One region of the Streptomyces sp. NBC_01508 genome, then DNA from elsewhere that is predicted to be linked to it. Evidence: riboswitches for the same ligand, from Rfam matches in the RefSeq annotation. Region 1 holds a riboswitch; the other holds the start of a gene.
What was found. Region 1 has a riboswitch for glycine ahead of gcvT (glycine cleavage system aminomethyltransferase GcvT). Riboswitches for the same ligand answer to the same signal wherever they lie in the genome.

Region 1 (8,996 bases):
CGGCGGCAACCCGGACCCGGCGGGCGCCCTCCTCAGCTTCGTGGAGCAGATCTCACCGGGCGAGGCCGACGCGCTGCGCGAAGCCCTTCGGGTGGCGAAGCGCCGGAAAGGCACGCCGTGACCACGGCCGCCGTACTGGCCGGCTACACCCTCCTGATCGGGACCGCGGCCCCGTACCTCCTCGTACGGGCGAGCTGGCTCCACCGCGCCCCGACCGCCGCGATCACCGCCTGGCTCGCCCTGGCCGCGACGTTCGTCGTCTCCGGCGCCCTGGCCTGCTACCACCTGCTGCTCTCCGAACCGCACGTGCACGACGGCCTCGTCGGGCTGCTCACCGCCTGCGGCCTGATGACGGGCGGCCCGGCGCGGGACACGCCGCCGACCCCCGGCGACCTCGCGGCGGTCCTGCTCCCGGCGGCTCTCGTGCTGCTCCCTGCGCTCTGCCTGGTGCGGATCTCCTGGCGTACGCACCGAGCCCGGCGCCGTCAGCGCGACATGCTCACCCTGGTCGGCAGCCCCGCGCCCCGGTACGGCGCCACGGTCGTGGACCACGCGGTGCCGGCCGTCTACTGCCTGCCCGGCCGTGCCCCGCGCATCGTCATCACCAGCGCCGCGCTGCGGGCCCTGTCCGACGGCCAACTGCGCGCCGTACTGGCACACGAGCACGCCCATATCGCGGGGCACCACCACCTGGTGCACGCCGCCGCGGAGGCCTTCGCCCGCGCCTTTCCCGGCCTTCCGCTCGCCCGGCTGGCCAAGGAGCAGACGGCGCTCCTGCTGGAGATGGCGGCGGACGACCGGGCGCTGCGCGGCCACCCGCGCGAGGTGCTCGCCGCGGCCATGTACGAGGTCGCGGCCGGACAGACCCCGCGTCTCGCGATGGGAGCGGGCGGCTCGGGCTCGCTCATCCGGATCCGCCGTGTCCTCGACCCGCCCCCGAAGCCCCGCCGCGCGACGGCACCGGCCGTCGTCCTAGCCTCGGCCGCCGCACCGCTGCTGCCCCTGCTGATCGCCTGCGGGCCGCTGGCCTGACCCGGCGCGCAGCCCGCGTCCGCGTCCGGGGCCGGGTCCGCCTCCGGCGTCCGGACCTGGCCCCGTCAGCACTCGATGATGTTCACCGCGAGCCCGCCCCGCGCGGTCTCCTTGTACTTGACCGACATGTCCGCGCCGGTCTCCTTCATCGTCTTGATGACCTTGTCCAGGGACACCTTGTGGCTGCCGTCGCCCCGCAGCGCCATCTTCGCCGCCGTCACCGCCTTGACCGCCGCCATGCCGTTGCGCTCGATGCACGGGATCTGTACGAGGCCACCGACCGGGTCGCAGGTCAGGCCGAGGTTGTGTTCCATGCCGATCTCGGCGGCGTTCTCGACCTGTTCGGGGCTGCCGCCCAGTACCTCCGCGAGGGCGCCCGCCGCCATCGAGCAGGCCGAGCCGACCTCGCCCTGGCAGCCGACCTCGGCGCCCGAGATGGAGGCGTTCTCCTTGAAGAGCATGCCGATCGCGCCCGCCGCGAGCAGGAAGCGGACGATGTCGTCGTCCTTCTCGGCGTCCGTGTGGCCGGCCGCGGCGAAGTTCAGGTAGTAGTGCAGAACGGCCGGGATGATGCCCGCCGCGCCGTTGGTGGGGGCGGTGACGACCCGCCCGCCCGCCGCGTTCTCCTCGTTGACCGCCATCGCGTAGAGGGTGATCCACTCCATCGCGCGGGCCGCCGGGTCGCCCTCGGCGCGCAGTTGCCGGGCCGAATTCGCCGCGCGGCGGCGGACCTTGAGGCCGCCGGGCAGGATGCCCTCGCGCGCCATGCCGCGCGCCACGCACGCCCGCATGGCGTGCCAGATCTCCAGCAGGCCCTCGCGGATCTCGGTCTCCGTGCGCCACGCCTTCTCGTTCTCCATCATCAGCGCGGAGATCGAGAGCCCGGTCTCGCGGGCCAGTCGCAGCAGTTCGTCACCGCTGCGGAAACGGTACGTCAGCACCGTGTCGTCCAGCTTGATGCGGTCCTCGCCCACGGCGTCCTCGTCCACGACGAAGCCGCCGCCGACCGAGTAGTACGTCTTCTCCAGGAGGGTGGAGCCGTCGGCGTCGTACGCGAAGACCGTCATGCCGTTCGCGTGGTACGGCAGCGCCTTGCGCCGGTGCAGGATCAGGTCCGCGTCGAAGTCGAAGTCGATCTCGTGCATCCCGAGCAGACTGATCCGGCCGCCGGTGCGGATCGCGTCCACCCGGGCGTCGGCGGACTCGATGTCGACCGTACGGGGCGACTCGCCCGCGAGGCCCAGCAGCACCGCCTTGGGCGTGCCGTGGCCGTGTCCGGTGGCGCCGAGCGAGCCGAACAGCTCGGCGCGTACGGAGGCGGTGTGGGCCATCAGGCCCTCGTTCTTCAGCCGCCGGGCGAAGAGGCCGGCCGCGCGCATGGGGCCGACCGTGTGGGAGCTGGACGGGCCGATGCCGATCGAGAACAGGTCGAAGACCGAGATGGCCACGAGGGACTCCTAACTGGTGGTAGACGCCGTTGTCTGCCGGGGTGGTGCGGGTCTGCCGGGGTGGTGCGGAAACCGCAGGTGTCAGGTGTGGCGGTACGGGGCACCGCACGCGCCGGTCGGGTGCGCGCGGTGCCCCCTGGCACGGCCTACAGGCCGGGGTACAGCGGGTGCTTCGCCGCCAGCGCCGTCACGCGCGCCGCCAGGGCGTCACGGTCGAACTCGGGCTTCAGCGCCGCCGCGATGACGTCCGCGACCTCGGTGAAGTCCTCGGTGGTGAAACCGCGGGTGGCCAGCGCCGGGGTGCCGATCCGCAGACCGGACGTGACCATCGGGGGGCGCGGGTCGTTCGGGACGGCGTTGCGGTTGACCGTGATGCCGATCTCGTGGAGCCGGTCCTCGGCCTGCTGGCCGTCCAGCTCCGAGTTCCGCAGGTCGACCAGGACCAGGTGCACGTCCGTACCGCCGGACAGGACCGAGACGCCGACCTTCGTGACGTCGTCCTGGACCAGGCGCTCGGCGAGGATGCGGGCGCCGTCCAGCGTGAGCTGCTGGCGCTGCTTGAACTCCTCGGTCGCCGCGACCTTGAAGGACACCGCCTTCGCCGCGATGACATGCTCCAGCGGACCGCCCTGCTGCCCGGGGAAGACCGCCGAGTTGATCTTCTTGGCCAGCTCCCGCGTGGACAGGATCACGCCACCGCGCGGACCGCCCAGGGTCTTGTGCGTGGTCGTGGTGACGACATGCGCGTGCGGCACCGGGCTGGGGTGCAGCCCCGCCGCCACCAGACCGGCGAAGTGCGCCATGTCGACCATCAGATAGGCGTCGACCTCGTCGGCGATCCGTCGGAACGCGGCGAAGTCGAGCTGACGCGGGTACGCGGACCAGCCGGCCACGATGAGCTTCGGGCGCGACTCCTTGGCCAGGCGCTCGACCTCGGCCATGTCGACCTGACCGGTCTCCTCGTCGACGTGGTAGGCGACCACGTTGTAGAGCTTGCCGGAGAAGTTGATCTTCATGCCGTGCGTCAGATGACCGCCGTGGGCGAGGTTCAGGCCCATGATCGTGTCGCCGGGCTTCAGCAGCGCGAACATCGCCGCGGCGTTGGCCTGCGCGCCGGAGTGCGGCTGCACGTTGGCGTGCTCGGCGCCGAACAGCGCCTTCACACGGTCGATCGCGATGTTCTCGATCACGTCGACGTGCTCACAGCCGCCGTAGTAGCGGCGGCCCGGATAGCCCTCGGCGTACTTGTTGGTGAGGACGGAGCCCTGCGCCTCCATGACGGCGACCGGGGCGAAGTTCTCCGACGCGATCATTTCGAGCGTCGACTGCTGGCGGTGGAGTTCGGCGTCGACGGCGGCGGCGACGTCGGGGTCGAGCTCGTGGAGAGAGGAGTTGAGGAGCGACTTCGAAGACATCACAGTCCCTGGGGTGTCAGTTGCCGGAGAATTCGGTGTACTCGTCGGCGGAGAGCAGGTCCTTCGGCTCCTCCGCGACGCGTACCTTGAACAGCCAGCCGCCCTCGAAGGGTGCGGAGTTCACCAGCGAGGGGTCGTCCACGACGTCCTGATTCGCCTCGATGACCTCACCCGTCACGGGGGAGTACAGGTCGCTGACCGACTTGGTCGACTCCAGCTCGCCGCAGGTCTCGCCCGCGGTCACCGTGTCACCGACCGCGGGGAGCTGGGCGTACACGACGTCGCCGAGGGCGTTCGCCGCGTACTCCGTGATGCCGACCGTCGACACACCGTCATCGGTGGTCGACAGCCACTCGTGCTCCTTGCTGTAGCGCAGCTGCTGGGGGTTGCTCATGTCGTGAATTCTCCTGTACGCGGGGGAGTGGTGGTGAACACGTGTCTTGCCCAGTGAGATACGGACGCGGTACCTGCGCGGTACCGGGGAGTTACTTCCGCCGCTTGTAGAAGGGCAGCGCGACGACGTCGTACGGCTCGATCGAGCCCCGGATGTCGACCCCGACGCCCGCCGTGCCCGCCGCGGCGTGCGACGCGTCCACATAGGCCATGGCGATCGGCCGGCCCAGCGTCGGCGACGGCGCGCCCGAGGTGACCTGACCCACCACCTGACCGCCGGCCACCACCGGGTACCCGGCGCGCGGCACCCGGCGGCCCTCGGCGATCAGCCCGACCAGCTTGCGCGGCGGCGCGCTCTCGGCGCGCCCGGCCGCCGCCTCCAGCGCCGTACGGCCCACGAAGTAGCCCTCCTTCTCGAACTTGACGACCCTGCCGAGACCCGCGTCGAAGGGCGTGAGACCGGTGGTCAGCTCCTGCCCGTACAGCGGCATCCCCGCCTCCATACGGAGAGTGTCGCGGCACGAGAGCCCGGCCGGTACGAGTCCGGCGGACGCGCCCGCGGTCATCAGGGCCCGCCACAGCCCTTCCGCGTACCGGGGCGCCACGAACAGCTCGAAGCCGTCCTCACCCGTGTAGCCGGTACGGGCGATCAGCGCGGGCACCCCGGCGACGGTGCCGGGCAGCCCGGCGTAGTACTTGAGCCCGGCCAGATCGGCGTCGGTCAGCGAGCCGAGGATGCCGGGCGACTCCGGGCCCTGGACGGCGAGCAGCGCGTACGCGTCGCGGTCGTCGCGCACCTCGACGTCGAAGTCCGCGGCGCGGCCGGTCAGCTCGTCCAGCACCACCTGGGCGTTGGACGCGTTCGCCACGACCATGAACTCGGGGGCGCCGTGGGTGTCGAGGCGGTACACGATCAGGTCGTCCAGGATCCCGCCGTCCTCCTGGCAGATCATGGTGTAGCGGGCGCGGCCCACGGCGAGGGAGCCGATGTTGCCGACCAGCGCGTAGTCCAGCGCCTCGGCCGCCTGCGTGCCGGTGACGGTGATCTCACCCATGTGGGAGAGGTCGAAGAGCCCGGCCTTCGTACGGACGGCGAGGTGTTCCGCGCGCTCGCCGGCGTAGCGCAGCGGCATGTCCCAGCCGGCGAAGTCGGTCATCGTGGCGCCCAGCGAGCGGTGCGTGGCGTCGAGCGCGGTACGGCGCGGGGCGTCGGGACCGGCCGCTTCGGGGGCGGGGGTGTGAGACGTATTGCTCATAGGTGTGGCTCCCAGGGCATGACAGAGAGGACAATCCTCCCCATCTGTCATCGGAACCTGAGAGGTTCATCACGACCGTACGTACACACACGCATACGGAGGTCGTGACTTGCACCTTGGGTGGAACCGCCTGACGGCGATTCGCTTTTCAGATCTGCCTCGTCCGCGCGGTACTGGGCCTGAGAGATTCAAGGGAGGAACTTGCTCCTTCGGCGCCCGGCACCCATGGTGACCAGGACTCTCCCGCGCGGACTCGAACGGCCGGTATGGAGTTGGCGCGCACATCATCGCACGCGTCGGCCTCCGTGGGGAGGGAGGGCGGTGGAGAGGTCCCCCCGGCCTCCCGGACGGGCCGACAGGGCCGTGATCAGCAAAACGCTTGTGCCGTATTACCGGTTCTTTACACTTCATGGGTGAGGGTCATCGGCTACGGCGATGGACCCGACAGGGGGAGGGCGATGACGTTGCAGCGGTCCCGCGCAGGTGCGTACGCGACCACCGCGGGGGTGCCCGCCCGGCCGGCAGCGGTCCCCCGCCAGGCCCTGGCGGCGGTCCCGCCGGTCATCCGCGACCTGCGGGAACGGGCGAGCCGGGGGCCCCGGCGCCTGGCGTTCGGCGACGGCGACCTGGTCGTCGTCTCCGGCCTGCCGGGCAGCGGGAAGTCCACACTGATCGGCCGGGCCGCCGCCGGCCGGGGGATCGACTCGCAGGACACCCGCGACCGCTGGGCGCGCCGGCTGCCCGCGCGGCTGCCGTACGCCGTCTACCGGCCCCTCGTACGCCTCGCGCACTACGCCGGGCTGCGGCGTGCGCTGCGCTCCGGCGAGAGCGTCGTCGTGCACGACTGCGGCACCCAGGCGTGGGTACGGCGCTGGCTGGCGCGCGAGGCGCGCAGGCGCGGCAGACGGCTCCATCTCGTGCTGCTCGACGTGACCCCGAAGACCGCCCGCGCGGGCCAGCGTGAGCGCGGGCGCGGGGTGTCCGGCTACGCCTTCGCGCGCCACCGGCGCGCGGTGGGCCGGCTTGTCGCGGACGCGGAGGAGGGGCGGCTCCCGGCGGGCTGCGCGTCGGCGGTCCTGCTGGACCGCGACGCGGCGGGCGCGCTGCTCGCGATCGACTTCCCGTGACCGAATCCGGCGCCGGCCGGGCCGGGCCGACGCCTGCCCTCAATCGCCGGACGGGCCGCATGAGCGGCCCCGTCCGGCGATTGAGGACACACCACCCACCGGCGCTAGGGTTTCCGCGGCGGACAGCACGCACGGGCGGACAAGCGGGAGAGAGTTCAGTGAACACAGCATGGCCGGGCAACGAGTTGGAAGAGGTGCTCGCCGCCTCGCTCGGGAACGCGTCGGCCGGTGGGCGGCTCGTCGAGGTGCTCGGCCGCAGCCAGGTCTGGGTGCCGCTGCCCAACGGCGGCGGACCCGACAGCCCCGGACTCGATCTGCCGACCATGGAGATCGAGGGCGCGCCGTACGTCCCCGTCTTCAGCTCCGAGCAGCAGTTCCTCCAGTGCGTCGGGGCCCACATGCCCTTCACCGTCGCCCCGGCCCGCGAGTTCGCCCGCGGTCTGCCGCCGCGCCTCGGTATCGCCGTGAACCCCGGCGGCATGGTCGGCGCGCCGCTGCCGCCGCTCGCCGTCGCGGAGCTGTGCCGGGTGGGCCGTACGCCGCTGGACGGCCCCGCGAGCGGCGGGCGGGTGCGGCTCTTCGAGCCCGACTGGCAGGAGGACCCCGTCGACTTCCTCAACGCGGCGGCCGAGGAGTTCGAGGCGTCCGGCGTCGTCCTCACCGCGCGCCGCGGTCTGGCGAGCATCGAGGGCGAGTCCCCGGTGCTCTTCGTCGGCGTGCGGCTCTCCTCCTGGGAGGCCGCCGAACGCAACGCGCCGATGGACGCGCTCGGCAGGGCGCTCGGCCGGGTCCAGGTCGGCTGGCCGGTCAATCTCGTTCTGCTGGACGCCACCCAGGACCCGGTCGGCACCTGGATGCTGGAGCGGGTGCGGCCCTTCTACCAGCGGCCGGCCGGGCCGCCGGCGTAACACGCCGTCGTGGACCGACCCAGGATCCGGCCATGACCCGCCGGTCTAAGCTGGTTTGATGGCCTGGCCGGTACCGGCCCGAAGCGGGGGAGGCCGGTGGCGAAGAGTGGATCGACGAGGGGCGGGACCAAGAGTGAGCGCGTCAGGCACCGCGGCGACGGGGCAGGTCGAGCACATGCTGCGCCAGGTGACGCCAGGACGCTACGACGCCTACGAGGCGCTGCTCCAGGCACTCGCCGACGGCACGGCGGGCCAGGTGTGGATGCTGCTCTGGCACGGCCGCGCGGGCTCGCCCGACGCGCAGTACGGGAACATGGAGGTCGACGGCCTCGGTTACGCGCCCTGCGTCACCTCCGCCCAGGAACTGTCCGTCAGTGGCTGGAACCGCGCGCACGAGGTGGTGGCCGGCCGCGACATCGCCCGCGCCCTCTACCCCGAACGCTGGGGAATCTGGCTGAACCCGCACGCCCCGGGCGGCGGCGTCGGCATCCCGTGGCTCGATCTGCGCCGGATCGCCACCGGTCTCGACCGGATGCCGGCCGGACCGCTGCGGCTGTCCGAACCGGCCGTGGAGATCCCGCAGTTCTACGCGCTGCTCACACAGAACGCCCACCGCACCCCCGCCGTACGGTCGTTGCGCCGCGCGTGGGTCCACCCCGCGCTGGGCGCGCCGTATCTCACCATCGGCCTGGATCTGTACGACACGAGCCCGGCGTCCGTCGACGCGGTGCACGCGATGATGCGGCAGTCGATCGGCGCGGTCCCCGAAGGGCTGCCGGTGTCGACCGTCGCGATGTCCGACGAGTACGACCCGGTCACGATGTGGCTGCGGGCCAACTCGCGGCCGTTCTACGACCGGGAGGCCCACGGGGCGCCGCAGGCCGCGTCCGGTTACGGCTACCCGCCGGCCGCGCCGCGCGCCTACTGACCCGCCTCCCCGGGCGCATCGAGCGGTACTGACCAGTACGGGGCGCCCGTGGCGGTACGATCCCCGGACATCGCGAGCCGTACCGAAACGTAGCGAAAACGGCCCTCCGTTCCGCTCAGGCGATCACAACGTCCGGATAACGGCGGGTGTCTGACTCCATCACGTTTGAGCAAACATTCCCCTTGCCCTCTGGCGGGTGATCACTACGGACATGAAGACTCCCCGCAGCGGGGACCGTCGGTCCTCCGTGCGAGCAGTCCGGCATCGCTCGCCGGGAAGCCCTTGACGGGACGCTTCCGCGACAACGGCACCGATGTGTGCGCCAACTGATGCGAGACAGGCCGTTACAACGGCGGGTACGGGGCCGGCGACCGCCGGCCAGGAGGGGTCGAAGACGTTGTGACCGCACCGATCGAGACCACCAAGTCGGCTGCCGAAGTGCGGCCGGAGGCAGTGCTCACGGGCGCCAAGCAGAGCCAGATCGAAGGA
Region 2 (8,996 bases), 5.1 Mb from region 1:
CGCCACTGGGCGAGCGGGCCAAGGACGGTGCCACGCACCGCGAAAGCCTCTCCGACGCCGTCTCCGCGCTGGCGACCGTCCCGGCGGGTTCGGCGGCGGCGACCGGTCTGTACGACACGACGCTGGCCGCCTTCAAGGAAGCCCAGTCGTCGTACGTGAGCGGCAAGTGCAACGCCGTCGTCATCCTCACCGGCGGTCCGGACACGGACGGCGCGGCGCGTACGGCCCTGATGGCCGAGCTGCGGAAGCTCGCCGACCCCAGGCGCCCGGTCCCGCTGATCGCGATCGCCGTCGGACCGGAGGCGGACCGTGCGCAGATGGACGAGGTCGCCAGGATCACCGGCGGCGCGGGCTACGAGGTGAGCGACCCGGCCGACATCCAGTCGGTGATGATCGAGGCGATCATGTCGGTGGGCACCGAGCGGTAGCCCGCCGGGCGCCCCCTCGTGTGCCGTCAGGCGCCAGGCGTCCGGCCTCGGGCGGAAAGGTCCGGCATCCGCACCGGAGCCGGGAAGCCCACCGGCCAGGTGTGCACCGGCTCGCCCTGGTGCATCAGCTCGGCGTAGCGCCGGGTCGTGGCGGCGAGCGCCGCCTCCCGGCGGAGCCCCGCCTCCCGGGCCCGGTGGTAGGTGTCCACCTGCCACGAGGCACCGTTCACGCGGCGCTCGCAGCGCCCCTCGATGACCCCGAGGTAGAAGTCGCGGTCGGCCGGTTCCACGTTCCACGCGTCGAGCCCGGCCGCCGCGAGGGGCAGCAGTTCGTCGCGGACGAGCTGGACCGCCGACACCTCGGCGACTCCGTTGCCCACGCGGCCGTTGCGCGGCCACCGGAGCCGGGCCTCGATACCGTCGCGGCACGCGGTCTCGAAGTTCCGCTCGGCGGTGGCGAACGGCAGCCGGGTCCAGACGGGCCTGGGCTCCTCGGCGAGCGCGCGCACCAGACCGTAGTAGAAGGCGGCGTTGGCGACGACGTCGGTGACGGTGGGGCCGGCGGGCAGTACCCGGTTCTCGACCCGCAGATGGGGCAGACCGTCGGCGACGTCGTACACGGGCCTGTTCCACCGGTAGACGGTGCCGTTGTGGAGGATCAGCTCCGCGAGGCGCGGCGTACCGCCGTTGTCCAGGACCTGGAGCGGATCCTCGTCGTCGCTCATCGCCAGCAGCGGCGGGAAGTAGCGCAGATTCTCCTCGAAGAGGTCGTACGCGGAGTCGATCCAGCGCTCCCCGAACCAGGTCCGGGGCCGGACACCCTGCGCCTGGAGCTCCGGCGGCCGGGTGTCGGTCGCCTGGAGGAAGAGCGGCGGCCGGGACTCGCGCCACAGCTCCTTCCCGAACAGGAAGGGCGCGTTGGCGCCGACGGCGATCTGTACGGCGGCGACGCACTGCGCGGCGTTCCACACGTCGGCGAAGCGGTCGGGGGTGACCTGGAGATGCAATTGCACGGACGTACAGGCGGCTTCGGGCGCGATCGAGGGTGAGCTGCACGTGAGCCGTTCCACCCCGTCGATGTCGAGCGCGAAGTCCTCGCCCCGCGCGGCCACCATCTGATCGTTGAGGAGTGTGTAGCGGTCCGCGTCCGAGAGGTTCGTCGAGACCACGTCATCGAGGGAGAGCGTCGGCAGAATGCCGATCATCACGATCCCGGCGTCGACCTCATTCGCTTTGCGATGGGCATATCCGAGACCCGTACGCAGTTCCTCGGCGAGCTGGTCGAGAACGCGTCCGTCGAGTCGGTGCGGGGCGATATTTACTTCCAGGTTGAACATTCCGAGTTCCGTCTGGAAATCACGACTGGCGATCCGCTCAAGTACTTCCGCATTCATCATGCGCGGCATCCCGTCGGGACCGGCGAGATTCAACTCGATCTCCAGACCCATCAGATTCCGGGGGCGATCGAACCGCTTCTCCCCCAGGAGCCGCCCCAGCACCGCGAGGCACTGCTGGAGCTTCCTGCGGTAATTCTGCCGATCGGACAGGCCGGTACCGCCCGATTCGACCTTCTCCCCCATCGGAGGATCCTTCCTTCACGTCGGCGCCCCGGCGGCCCCAGGGCATCGCTTCACGATCGATAGTGCCCAGACTGAGTGATCCATAACGCCCCGTTTGCGCGCCGCGCCCGGTAGAGTCGGCAGAACGGCCTCGCGGCACATTCCTTCGACATGGGGCCAGTGAGCAATTTCACTGTCCGCACGGTCGCGAAAAACGCCGACGAGTTTCGGCCTACCGCGCGAGCTGAATCATCCCAGGCCAGAAGCCTGCGTTCACCGTTCATCTCAGGGTTCATCGATGGCGATTACGTACGAGATGGACCGGATACGACCTTGCAGGCAATGCGTGTGACAGCTAGCAGAAACATTCTGTGAACACGCATCGTATAAACTGTGTGCGAACCAGGCAGAGAGTCGGAGCCCGGCCACGGCCTTGGGCCCTCCTCTGACCACGTCCGACCCACGCGCGCCGACAGCGACGTCTGCACCCGCACCCGCACCACCGACGCTTCACTGTGCCTACTGAGCGAGAGGCAACCCACCATGCCGCTGCATGTCCCCCTGGCTCCAGCGCCCGCCCTGCGCAGCGTCCTCGCGGCACTCGGTTCTCCCACCGCCGTGCGCGAGGCCCGTACACCCGCTCTCCGGTCCGTCCAGGGACCGCTGAGCCCCGAACTGCCCCTTCCGGTACACGTACTGGAACAGATCGCCCCGAGCAGCGACGCGCCACAGACCCGGCTGGCCGGCTGGCGCTTCCTGATCCACAGCGGCGATCGCGCCGTCGCGGCGGCCGACACGATGCTCACCCCGGACGGCTGGGCGTTCTCGCGCTTCTTCGAGGGCCCCTACATCTCCGCCACACAACGGGCGCTGCGCCAGGCCGAGACGCTGAAGTCCCCGTACCAGCCACGGCTGCTCTCCGTGCCGGGGCTCTACATGCTCACGCTCTGGCTGCATCAGGACATCGGCGCGGACGCCTCGGCCGGCGCACCCGCCCCGGCGGACCTGCTGATCCCGCTCGCTCCCGCGCCGCCGGGCATCGTGGCCCACCGGCCGCACCGTGTCGCCGACCTGCTTCCGATGATGGGTCTGCGCCTGACCTCGGGTCTCTCGGCCACCTCGGCTTCGTCCGTAGCGACCGCCCCGCTGCTGCGCACCCCCGCCTGAGCGGTGCCCGCGGTCCGTCGTCGGCCCCGTCCCGGGAGCCGCCGGCGGATCCGCCGGCGTCCGGACCGTCTCCCGGCCGCCCCACGCGCCTTACACTGCCCCGTGACCTCTCAGCGGTCACGGGGCTCTGTGTTGGCCCGCGCGGACTAGTCCGTACGGGCCACCCCGAACCACCCGAAGGGACAGCCAAGTTGGGCTGAACCGTTCGGGCGGGTGACACGTCCTTAAGCAGAGAGCAAGCGCTGCCGCGAAATCCCTGCGGATCGACGCCCGTGGGGCAACACTGGGGTACGGATCAATAGAAATCGGGGGGCGGCCATGAATCCATCGAGCCGCAGGACACTCACCACGACGCAGCGAAAGAACCCAGCCATGTGCCAGCACCAGCCAGCCTGCCCGACAGCCGACTCAGCCGACCGGGAAGCCGCCCGGCTCGCGGCTCACCACCCGGAACAGGGCTGGAGCCTGCTGTGCAACGGCGTCCTGCTCTTCGAGGACACCGGTGAGCTGCTGCCCGACGGCCAGATCATCGCTCCGCACCGGCCGTCCGGGAGCGGGCAGGTGAAGACGGCGGCCTGACGCCGTCCGTACGAAGGGGGCCGGCCCGGAGAGTTCACTCCGCACCGGCCCCGACGCATAGGTGCCGTACGTGCCGCTGTTGCCGTACGCGCCGTACGTGTCCCGCCCCGAACCGAGCCGGCCCGGGTACGCCGTCCGTCCGCGCACCGTCCGGCCCGGCGGCCGTACGCAGTCCGTCAGTTGTCGTACTCGTCCAGCGGCGGGCACGAGCACACGAGATTGCGGTCGCCGAACGCCCCGTCGATCCGGCGGACCGGCGGCCAGTACTTGTCGGCCGCCGAGACCCCGGCCGGGAAGACGGCCTCCTGACGGCTGTACGCGTGCTCCCACTCCCCGCCCAGCGCGGCGGCCGTGTGCGGGGCGTTGCGCAGCGGATTGTCGTCGGCCGGCCAATGACCGGACGCGACCTTCTCGATCTCGGCACGGATCGCGATCATCGTCTCGCAGAACCGGTCCAGTTCGGCCAGATCCTCGCTCTCGGTGGGCTCGATCATCAGCGTGCCGGCCACCGGGAACGACATCGTCGGCGCGTGGAACCCGTAGTCGATGAGCCGCTTGGCGATGTCGTCCACGCTGACGCCGGTCGCCTTCGACAGCGGACGCAGGTCCACGATGCACTCGTGGGCCACGAGCCCGTGCGGACCCGCGTACAGGACCGGGAAGTGCGGCTCCAGACGCTTGGCGATGTAGTTGGCGGCCAGGACGGCGACCTGTGTGGCGCGCTTCAGGCCCTCGCCGCCCATCAGCCGGACGTAGGCCCAGGAGATCGGCAGGATCCCCGCCGAGCCCCACGGAGCCGCGGAGATCGGCCCGACGCCCGTCGCGGGTCCCGCGGCGGGCTGGAGCGGGTGGTTGGGCAGGTACGGGGCGAGGTGGGCGCGTACGCCGACCGGGCCGACACCGGGACCGCCGCCGCCGTGCGGGATGCAGAAGGTCTTGTGCAGGTTCAGGTGCGACACGTCCGAGCCGAACCGGCCCGGCTTCGCCAGCCCCACCAGCGCGTTGAGGTTCGCGCCGTCGACGTACACCTGACCGCCGGCGTCGTGCACGGCCGCGCAGATGTCGGTGATGTGCTCCTCGAACACGCCGTGCGTGGACGGGTAGGTGACCATCAGGACGGCCAGTTCGTCGCCGTACCGCTCGATCTTGGCGTGCAGGTCCTCGACGTCGACGTCGCCGTCCTCGCGGGTCTTCACGACCACGACCTTCATGCCCGCCATGACCGCGCTCGCGGCGTTCGTACCGTGCGCGGACGACGGGATGAGGCAGACGGTGCGGCCGGTGTCGCCGTTGGCGCGGTGGTACGCCCGTACGGCCAGCAGCCCCGCCAGTTCGCCCTGGGAGCCCGCGTTGGGCTGGAGGGACACCGCGTCGTAGCCGGTGACCTCCGCCAGACGCTCCTCCAGCTCACGGATCAGCGTGAGATAGCCCCCGGCCTGATCGGCCGGCGCGAAGGGGTGCAGCGCGGCGAACTCCGGCCAGGTCACCGGCTCCATCTCGGTGGTCGCGTTGAGCTTCATGGTGCAGGAGCCGAGGGGGATCATGCCGCGGTCCAGCGCGTAGTCCCGGTCGGCGAGCCTGCGCAGATAGCGCAGCATCGCGGTCTCCGAGCGGTGCTGGTGGAAGACCGGGTGCGTGAGGTAGTCGTCGGTGCGCAGCAGGGTGTCCGGGAGCGCGTCACGGGACGCGGCGTCCAGAGTCTCGATGTCGCCCTTGACGCCGAAGGCGGTCCATACGGCGGCGAGTTGGGCCCGCCCGGTGGTCTCGTCGCAGGCGAGCGAGACGAGGTCGGCGTCGACGAGGCGGAGGTTGACCCCGCCCTCGCGGGCGGCGGCCACCACGTCGGCGGCCCGGCCCGGGACCCGTACCGTCAGCGTGTCGAAGTAGGCGTCGTGCACGACCTCGACGCCGCCGGCGCGCAGGCCGTCGGCGAGGACGGTCGCGTAGCGGTGGGTGCGCTCGGCGATCGCGCGCAGCCCGTCGGGGCCGTGGTAGACGGCGTACATTCCGGCCATCACGGCGAGCAGCACCTGGGCGGTGCAGATGTTGCTGGTGGCCTTCTCGCGCCGGATGTGCTGCTCGCGGGTCTGCAATGCCAGCCGGTACGCCTTGTTGCCGTCGGCGTCCACGGAGACCCCGACGAGCCGGCCGGGCAGGCTGCGGGCGAACTTCTCACGTACGGCCATGAATCCGGCGTGCGGTCCGCCGAAGCCCATGGGGACGCCGAACCGCTGGGTGGTGCCGACGGCGATGTCCGCGCCCAGCTCGCCGGGTGAGGTGAGCAGCGTGAGGGCCAGCAGGTCGGCGGCGACGGTGACGACGGCGCCGAGTTCGTGCGCCTGGTCGATGACGGGCTTGATGTCCCGTACGGCACCGGAGGCGCCGGGGTACTGGACGAGCACGCCGAAGACACCGCGCTCGGCGGCCTCGGCCGGAATCCCGTCGGCCAGGTCGGCGACGACGACGTCGACGCCGGCCGGCTCGGCCCGGGTGCGGATCACGGCGACGGTCTGCGGCAGCGCGTCGGCGTCGACCAGGAAGACGCCGCCCTTCACCTTGCCGACCCGGCGGGCGAGCGCCATGGCCTCGGCGGCGGCCGTGCCCTCGTCCAGCAGGGAGGCGCCGGACGTCGGCAGACCGGTCAGATCGGCCACGACGGTCTGGAAGTTGAGCAGCGCCTCCAGACGGCCCTGGGAGATCTCGGGCTGGTACGGCGTGTACGCGGTGTACCAGGCCGGGTTCTCCATCACGTTCCGCAGGATCACCGGCGGCGTGAACGTGCCGTAGTAGCCCAGACCGATCATCGGGGCGAGCACCTGGTTGCGGTCGGCGAGCGACCGCAGCTCGGCCAGCACCTCGGCCTCCGTGCGCGCGGCGGGCAGCCGCAGGGCCTCGGTGCTCTTGATCACGTCGGGCACCGCGGCGGCGGTCAGCTCGTCGAGCGAGCCGTAGCCGACCTGCGCGAGCATCTTCGCCTGCGCGGCGGCGTCGGGGCCGACATGGCGCCGCTCGAAGGGGGTGCCTCGCTCCAGCTGGGAGAGCGGCGTGCGGTGGGCTGTCATAACGGGAGGCCTCCTGGTCTGGCGCGACCTGCGAGGGGCACCGATACACGGGTGCCCGGACGGCCTCCCCCTCTGTCACATCAACCTGAGAGTTTCACCGGTCCACCGCGAGGCGGGCCGACTTTCACCGTCGGTGAGAGCCGATGCCGTCCGACACCTGCTCTGCTTTCCAGAGTGACCTCGTCCATGCGGTACGGGGGCCTGAGAGTTTCCGGGGAGGATTTGCTCCTTCGGCGCCTCCGGCAGACTCACCGGACGGCTCTCCCGCACGGGGTCGACAGCCACTGGCCAGCCTACCAGCGAGGTCTCGCCATGGAGTTCGAGTGGCCGATACCCCGGATGTGCCCTTTCGTAGGGTGAGGGAGCATGTGCGACCAGTTGGAGGGACCGTGCAGACCGACATCGATCCGCGCAGCCTGATCGGCCGCAAGGCGTACGACCGCGACGGGCACAAGATCGGCACCGTCGACGAGGTGTATCTGGACGATGCCACGGGCGTGCCGGAGTGGGCGGCGGTACGGACCGGGCTGTTCAGCCGGGACGCGTTCGTGCCTCTGGCCCCCAGCACCTACCGCAACGAGTCCCTGCACGTCCCGTACGAGCGGGGCCTGATCAAGGACGCCCCCGACTTCGGTGTCGGCCGCCATCTCTCCCCCGACCAGGAGATCCAGCTCTACCACCACTACCAACTGGCCCTCCCGGCGCCGGCGGCCCCGGAGCGCCCGCCCCACCCGGCCGACCGCGACTTCGGCCACGTGGCTGGCCACGACAATTCAGGCCCGTCCAGCGACTGAGGACGAACCGGCCGCCGGACGGACCCGGCGCTCCCGACCCGGCCCCTCACGAGGACGACGGCCCCACCAGAGGCACCAAAGGCAGCGGCTCCGAAAGCTCCAGGTCGGGATCGTCCGTACGGAACGTCCGCACCCGCCCCGGGACCACCGACGTGGGCTCCTCGAACCGTACGGTGACCCGCCCCACCCCGCTGCCCTGCACCCACCCCGCGCCGAACTCGGCATGGCGCACGTCGTGCCCGGCGGGCCAGTGCCGCTCGACAACGGCGGCGTCGTCGGACTCCGGCAGCGGCTCCTCCGACGCCTCGGCGGCCTCGGGCTCGGGAACGACGCCCCCGCCGTCCGCGTCCGCTTGCGCTTCCGCCGCCGCCTGCGCGAACAGATCCTCCTGCGTGTAGTCGGTCAGCCCCGTCACCCCCACCCCCAGCAGCCGCACCCCTCCGGTGGTGTCCAGGGACTCCAGCAGCCTCCCCGCGGCCTCTCGCACCACGCCGGGGTCGTCCGTGGGCCCGCGCAGCGTCTCGGAGCGGGTGAGTGTCGAGAAGTCGTACCGCCGCACCTTGAGGACGATGGTCCGGCCCGAGTGCCCGGACTGCCGGAGCCGCTGGACACACCGCTCGGCCAGCCGGTCCACCTCCGTCCTGACCCGCACGCGGTCGTGCAGGTCGACGTCGAAGGTGTCCTCGACGGAGACGGACTTGGTCTCGCGCTCGGCCACCACCGGCCGGTCGTCGTGCCCCGACGCCATCCGGTAGAGCGACGTGCCGTGCGCCTTACCGACGAGCCGCACCAGCTCGTCCTCGCCGGCCTCCGTCAGATCGGCGATGGTGGTCATCCCTGCCCGGCGCAGATGCTCGCCGGTGGCCGGCCCCACGCCGGGCAGCGTCCGTACGGTCATCGGCCCCAGCAGCTCGCGCTCCGTGCCCGGCTCCATGAGCACCAGGCCGTCGGGTTTGGCCTGCTCGGAGGCGATCTTGGCAAGCATCTTGGACCCGGCGAGACCCACCGAGCCGGTCAGGCCGGTCACCGCTCTGATGTCGCGGCGCAGCCGCTCACCCGTCGCCCGCGCGGAGACCGAGTCACGAGCCGAGCCGCCCGCCTCCAGATCGACGAACGCCTCGTCGAGACTCAGCGGCTCCACCAGCGGCGACAGCCGGCCGAGCAAGTCCATCACCTGCTCGCTGACCGTGCGGTAGAGGGTGAAGCGCGGCACCAGATACGCCGCGTTCGGCGCGAGCCGCCGCGCCTGCGCCATCGGCATGGCGGAGTGGATGCCGAACCGCCTCGCCTCGTACGACGCCGTCGAGACGACCCCGCGCGGACCCAGACCCCCGACGACGACCGGCTTTCCGCGCAGGCTCGGCTTCGCGGCCTGCTCGGCGGCGGCGAAGAAGGCATCCATGTCCA

Region 2: it holds a riboswitch for glycine, as region 1 does, so the genes downstream of both, gcvP (aminomethyl-transferring glycine dehydrogenase) here and gcvT (glycine cleavage system aminomethyltransferase GcvT) in region 1, are expected to answer to the same signal.

What each region holds. Positions count from the first base shown of each region.
Region 1 is NZ_CP109419.1:2,248,799-2,257,794, reverse strand. It holds gene OG700_RS10130 (BlaI/MecI/CopY family transcriptional regulator) at 1-121, shown strand, start outside; gene OG700_RS10125 (M56 family metallopeptidase) at 118-1,032, shown strand; gene OG700_RS10120 (L-serine ammonia-lyase) at 1,098-2,480, opposite strand; gene glyA (serine hydroxymethyltransferase) at 2,627-3,895, opposite strand; gene gcvH (glycine cleavage system protein GcvH) at 3,912-4,289, opposite strand; gene gcvT (glycine cleavage system aminomethyltransferase GcvT) at 4,381-5,544, opposite strand; glycine riboswitch at 5,703-5,800, opposite strand; gene OG700_RS10100 (AAA family ATPase) at 6,003-6,671, shown strand; gene OG700_RS10095 (enhanced serine sensitivity protein SseB) at 6,830-7,579, shown strand; gene OG700_RS10090 (enhanced serine sensitivity protein SseB C-terminal domain-containing protein) at 7,713-8,507, shown strand; gene OG700_RS10085 (ABC transporter permease) at 8,907-8,996, shown strand, end outside.
Region 2 is NZ_CP109419.1:7,351,424-7,360,419, reverse strand. It holds gene OG700_RS33960 (substrate-binding domain-containing protein) at 1-428, shown strand, start outside; gene OG700_RS33955 (glutamate--cysteine ligase) at 455-2,008, opposite strand; gene OG700_RS33950 (hypothetical protein) at 2,531-3,154, shown strand; gene OG700_RS33945 (DUF5999 family protein) at 3,527-3,733, shown strand; gene gcvP (aminomethyl-transferring glycine dehydrogenase) at 3,910-6,795, opposite strand; glycine riboswitch at 6,975-7,072, opposite strand; gene OG700_RS33935 (PRC-barrel domain-containing protein) at 7,185-7,589, shown strand; gene OG700_RS33930 (DNA polymerase IV) at 7,636-8,996, opposite strand, start outside.